One region of the Kluyvera intermedia genome, then DNA from elsewhere that is predicted to be linked to it. Evidence: predicted binding sites of a transcription regulator. Region 1 holds the regulator's gene; the other holds the start of a gene.
The links. The regulator LexA, encoded in region 1, represses DNA repair genes until DNA is damaged. The targets are predictions, from matches to a motif close to TNCTGTATGTACATACAGNA.
Positions count from the first base shown of each region.

Region 2: the regulator LexA is predicted to act here: its motif matches at 1,850-1,869, upstream of sulA (SOS-induced cell division inhibitor SulA).

Region 1 is NZ_CP139986.1:4,387,130-4,390,340, reverse strand. Features, by position in the region: gene plsB (glycerol-3-phosphate 1-O-acyltransferase PlsB) at 1-1,054, opposite strand, end outside; gene U0026_RS21120 (diacylglycerol kinase) at 1,183-1,551, shown strand; gene lexA (transcriptional repressor LexA) at 1,651-2,259, shown strand; gene dinF (MATE family efflux transporter DinF) at 2,329-3,211, shown strand, end outside.
Region 2 is NZ_CP139986.1:3,016,731-3,019,941, reverse strand. Features, by position in the region: gene ompA (porin OmpA) at 1-964, opposite strand, end outside; gene sulA (SOS-induced cell division inhibitor SulA) at 1,319-1,828, opposite strand; gene U0026_RS14700 (TfoX/Sxy family DNA transformation protein) at 2,047-2,655, shown strand; gene yccS (YccS family putative transporter) at 2,665-3,211, opposite strand, start outside.

The DNA.
Region 1 (3,211 bases):
TAAAGAACGCGCCCAGGCGGCGGAAAATCGGGCCCGCTGGCCAGAAGTTCAGGTTGATACCGGCAGCGATATGTGGCGGCACCAGCCCCTGGTGGTAGAGCACGTAAGAGAGCAGCAGATAGTCCATGTGACTGCGGTGGCAGGGCACATAAACAATCTCATGCCCGTCGTGCGCCAACTGGCGTACGCGCTCGGCGTTATTGACGTTAATCCCCTGATACAGACGGTTCCAGGTAAAACTCAGGATACGGTCGGTCAGACGGATCATTTCGTAGGAGAAGTTAGCGGCAATCTCTTCCATCAGCGCAATGGCATTCTGTTGCGCTTTTTCGTGGGAGATTTTTTTGCTGCGTGCTTCGTCCTCTACCGCTTTGGCAATCGCTTTTGACGCCAGCAGTTTTTTGAACAGGTCATGACGTGCAGGCAGGCGTGGACCTACTGCTGCCAGGCGCTGACGAGCAAAGTGCATACGGGCCACACGCGCCAGTTTTTGGGCGATGGTCTTATCCGTGCCGTGTTCATCGGCCATGCGGCGCAGTGAGACGGACGGGGAGAAACGCACGAAGCTATCGCGCCCCAGCCAGGAGACGGCGAAGAATTTCTGGAAGCCGTTCAGCATCCGCAGAGGTGGATTCACCTCGCCTTTCTCGCGACCTGGAGAACGCCCAAACATCACCGACACCGGCACCATTTGCACATCCAGATTTGGATTGCTACGGTGCAGATCGAGGTAGTCGTGGAACAGCTTAATCGACTCTTCTTTCGGCGTGTAGTAAGTGAAGACGCGCGGGCCGCCGTGAATGAACACGTAGCGCGGCAGCAGGGTGCCGTCGATTTCTAACGGTTCGAGCGGATCGGGAAGCTCGTGCGCCAGACACTGGGCGCGCAGCGTCAGTAAGTCGGCCTTAGAGTTATAAGGCAGGACGTACATAATTGGACGTGATGTATCAAGCCCCAATTCCTGGGCAGGTTCTGCCGGAATAGACTTGCTCTTTACCAGAACACTTAATGGTAAATTCAGTAATTTGTAGTAAATTCGTGGCCAGCCGGACATAAACGATGTAAAGCCTCTGGTTAATCATGCAAATGCGCGGCAAGAATATCAGAAAGTCGGCAGAATTTCTGTTCTACCGCTTCATAACACGCATTGTCATAGACGTATAAATGAAAAAGGTTCTTTAGATGGCCAATAATACCACTGGGCTCACCCGAATCATCAAAGCTGCAGGCTATTCCTGGAAAGGATTTCGCGCGGCATGGATCAACGAAGCTGCCTTCCGCCAGGAAGGGGCCGCCTCGGTCGTGGCGATTATCATCGCCTGCTGGCTGGATGTTGATCCCATCACCCGCGTGCTGCTTATCGGCTCCGTCCTGTTGGTGATGATAGTGGAAATTCTCAATAGTGCACTGGAAGCGGTAGTTGACCGTATTGGTTCGGAGCATCACGAACTGTCGGGGCGTGCGAAAGACATGGGATCGGCGGCGGTGCTACTGTCGATTTTCGTCGCGCTTCTCACCTGGGGCATCCTGTTGTGGGCGCATTTCCACTAAAGCTGTGAAAACTGCCTGATTTTGCGTGTTTTATGGTTCCAAAATAGACACTAGCTGTATATACTCACAGCATAACTGTATATACACCCAGGGGGCGGAATGAAAGCATTAACGACCAGGCAGCAAGAGGTGTTTGATCTCATCCGGGATCACATCAGCCAGACGGGCATGCCGCCAACACGTGCGGAAATTGCTCAGCGCTTGGGGTTCCGTTCCCCGAACGCTGCTGAAGAACACCTTAAAGCGCTCGCGCGTAAAGGGGTTCTTGAGATTGTCTCAGGCGCCTCTCGCGGCATCCGCCTGCTGGTGGAAGAAGAAACGGGCCTGCCACTGGTAGGCCGTGTGGCGGCGGGCGAACCGCTGCTGGCGCAGCAGCACATTGAAGGGCACTACCAGGTTGACCCTTCGCTGTTCAAACCGAGCGCAGATTTTCTGCTTCGGGTGAGCGGCATGTCGATGAAAGATATCGGGATTATGGATGGCGATCTGCTCGCTGTGCATAAAACTCAGGACGTGCGTAACGGCCAGGTTGTGGTGGCGCGTATCGACGAAGAAGTGACGGTGAAACGCCTGAAAAAACAGGGTAACGTCGTCGAATTGCTGCCCGAAAACAGCGAATTTTCCCCTATCGTGGTCGATCTGCGTCAGCAGAACTTCTCGATTGAAGGGCTAGCCGTTGGCGTTATCCGCAACGGTGAATGGCTGTAACTCTTCCCCTGTCTTAAACGGCTGTGAGGCTTTCGCTATCACAGCCTTTTTTCTTTCTGGTATACACACATGCCGCTTCTGACTTCCGCCGATAAGGCCCTGTGGCGCCTGGCGCTTCCCATGATCTTCTCCAACATCACCGTTCCTCTTCTGGGGCTGGTGGATACCGCGGTTATTGGTCACCTCGACAGTCCCGTTTACCTCGGCGGCGTGGCGATTGGCGCCACTGCGACCAGTTTCCTGTTCATGCTATTGCTGTTTTTACGTATGAGCACTACTGGCCTGACATCACAGGCGTTTGGCGCCAAAAATCCGCAGGCGCTGGCTCGTGCGCTGGTGCAGCCGCTGCTGCTGGCGCTGGGGGCCGGATTGCTGATTGTCCTCTTCAGAAATCCATTGATTGAGTTGGCGCTGTCCATCGTCGGAGGGAGCGGTGAAGTGCTGGAGCAGGCGCGGCGTTTTCTTTCCATCCGTTGGCTAAGCGCTCCGGCATCACTGGCAAACCTCGTACTGCTGGGCTGGTTGCTCGGCGTGCAATATGCGCGAGCGCCCGTAGTGCTACTGGTGGTCGGTAACGTTCTGAACATTGTGCTCGATCTGTGGCTGGTTATGGGGCTACACATGAACGTGCAGGGCGCGGCGCTGGCAACGGCGATTGCCGAATACGCTACCTTGCTGGTGGGATTGGGCATGGTGCGTAAGGTGCTGGTGATGCGCGGGATTTCCTGGGCAATGCTCAAAACCGCCTGGGCGGGTGACTTCCGCCGCTTGCTGGCGCTGAACCGCGACATCATGCTGCGCTCGTTGCTGCTCCAGCTTTGCTTTGGTGCCGTGACCGTTTTTGGCGCGCGTCTTGGTAGCGACGTGGTGGCGGTGAATGCGGTGCTGATGACCATGCTGACCTTCACGGCCTATGCACTGGACGGCTTCGCCTATGCGGTAGAAGCGCATT
Region 2 (3,211 bases), 1.4 Mb from region 1:
TCGCTTTCACGCCGTCGCAGGTGTTGCCAGTAACTGGGTTAGCTTCGCCCATGCCACGTGCAGAGATTTTGTCTGAAGGGATACCTTTAGATACCAGGTAATCAACTACGGACTGTGCACGTTTCTCAGACAGACCCTGGTTGTAAGCGTCAGAACCGATGCGGTCAGTGAAGCCCAGAACCACTACGGAACCGTCTTTCGGATCCAGGTTGCTCAGCTGGCTGTACATCTGGTCCAGAGCCTGCTTACCTTCTGGTTTCAGGGTAGATTTGTTGAAGGTGAACAGAACGTCAGACTTCAGGGTGAAGTGTTTGGTCTGTACTTCTGGCGCTGGAGCTGGAGCTGGAGCAACTACTGGAGCTGCTGCATCCTGCTGGCCGAAACGGTAGGAAACACCTACGCTCAGCATGCCGTTGTCTGGACGTACGCCAACGCTGTTTGCGTCGCCGATGTTGTTAACCCACTGGTATTCCAGACGGGTAGCGATGTCACGGGTCATTGCCCATTCAACGCCGCCAGCGAATACTGGGGAAACGCCGGTGTCGTGGTGATCGCCAGCGATGTTGTTGCTGGAGTCTGCACGCCAAACCATACCACCCAGACGGGTGTAGATGTCCAGATCGTCAGTGATTGGGTAACCCAGTTTAGCGGTCAGCTGAACGCCTTGAGCTTTCAGAGCACCGTTAGTCTGGCTACCGGTATATTCCATACGGCCCAGCCAGTCGTAACCCATTTCGAAACCAACATACGGGTTAACCTGATAACCACCGAAGGCGCCTGCGCCCAGCTGGCTGTTGTGGGTTGAACCGTTGTTGTTCAGGTCACTCTGGTACCAGCCAGTGTCATGGAACTGGGACCAACCCAGTTTACCACCAGCATACCAGGTGTTGTCTTGCGGAGCGGCCTGCGCTACAGAAGCGAAGCCTGCCAGTGCCACTGCAATCGCGATAGCTGTCTTTTTCATTTTTTGCGCCTCGTTATCATCCAAAATTTGCCATGAAGTTCTAAGTAGACTCACGGTTAAATCCTTCCACCGGGGGCGTGGCTTAGTGAATTACTTAGCAGATATCTGCGGTGTAAGCTGAGCACCCCTGGCGATGTAAAGTCTACAACGTCGTTCGAAACTTACAAGTGTGAACTCCGTCAGGCTTATGAAAAAAAAAGAGTTGTGTACGCAATATTTAACATTTATGTTGAAAAATTAAACAGTGAAAAACACTGAAAACCGCACCAGACAAGCCTTCTGCGCAAAAACCATCAGGAAATCTACGAGATAAAAAAGTTTCGAAAAAATTACTCAGAAAAATCCTATTTTTACTTAATGGTACAAATTTGAGTGAATTTTTAGCCCATTAAATTGTCCAGTGGGGTGAGAAGTCGACTGAACTGGTCGCATAATGAACACCATCGAGTTCCCTTCTTCGGCGGCGCTTAATAAACGAGCATGCTCATCTGATGACAATTCTTCCGTCAACCAGCCAATAACAACACTATAATTTCCAGTGCGCAATGCACGAACCATCGAATCAAGCATGTCGCACGGTGACATCTGGCGCAGCTGCATAACTTTGGTTAATGGTAGGCCAGACGACTGTACCCACTCACGGCTCAGTTTTTGCTGCGGGGTGAGCCACAGCTGCCAGCGCGATTGTTGCCCCAGTTGTTGAAGTAATGGTAGCAGTAACATCTGCGCCATCATGGGCTGATCTTCGCGATAGAGCACTTCGCTGATTAAAGCGGCAGAAGTATTTTCTACCGGGGTATAGGTCTGTGAAGCCGTGTTGACGGCAGCCGCGGAAGAACGATTTACAACACCAGAAGTATACATAGCTAATCCAACCTTGTGGGTTACTGTATGCATATACAGTACTACCCTGTATGTTAAAGATCAACCTCATTTTCTGAAAGCAACTCGCAAAATTGCACACTAATTACCTGGGAGGCGAAATTCACCTTGCCGTCCTGCGTGAACTTCCTTATGTTGCTAATTATGTGTTCCGTTAACGAATTTAATGGATTCATGTCCATGATTATTAAGGATTAATCATGAAGGTAATATCATATAAACGGATTTATCAATCCCAGGAATATTTTGCGGTGTTAGGAAAAGTCAGGTCACGAGCGCTGTTTGGTGGTTACAGCCTTGCCGTTGACGACACGGTTTTCGCAATGGTTGCGGAGGGGGAGCTGTATTTGAGGATGTGCGAAAAAACCGCCATTTATCAGACTCAGCACTCGCCGCCATTATTGATGTTACGTAAACGAGGAAGCTCGCTTCAGCTTAAGTATTTCAAAGTAGATGATGCTCTCTGGGCCAACAAACCTGTTTTATTGCAACTGGGGCTGTTTTCACTAGAGGATGCGCGACGTGAAAAGTCCCATCAAAAGCATCCGCAGCGATTAAAAGATTTACCCAATCTCTCTTTTCATATGGAATTGCTGTTGCATGAAGCGGGTATTAAGGATGTCCGGGCGTTGCAACAAATGGGGGCGAAAACGGTGTGGTTGCTTCTTCGTCAAAAACGTAAACAGATAAGTTCCAATGTCATTTACTCATTGGAGGGAGCCATTCAGGGTGTGCATGCTGCTGCACTCCCGGCGCTAAAGCGTCAGGAGCTGGAAGAGTGGGTGCGCAATCGCACCCACAAGAACTAAACGCAGGTATTAGACCAGAACCTGCTTTTGTAGCCGACAGATTTCCGGTAACAGTGAAATCATCAGACCTATTTGTTGCAGAACCAATGGCTCTTTGCTGTCCGGGCGAGGATCAAGATGATTGATCCGTGCCGATAACCCGGTGAGTGCCTGCTGAACCCGTTCTTCATCTGAAGGGAGGTGATGCAGAGCATCGTCGACATAACAGACAGCGTCGTCCAGAAGAGCCAGAATTTCTGGTGAAGTTAATTTCTCCCGGTGGGCGCCCAGCGCGGAGATATAGCTGGTTAAAGTATGGTTCAGACACAGTAAGCGGAAAGCCGTTTCTCGCATTTCAGCGGTGACGTTGGGTTCGGTAGACATATTCGATACGACCGAGGCCAGTTCGGCATCTCTATTATGCGCATCACGACGCGCTATCCGGTAAGCGAGCCGGTTATCACGCCCCTGGTGATACTGCTCAAGTATGGCATCAAGATAACGGCAGTTGGCATTAACTGCGCGCTCAAGTACCCGAGGCAGGTTGCGGAATTTCCAATCTGGCCAGATAAAGCTC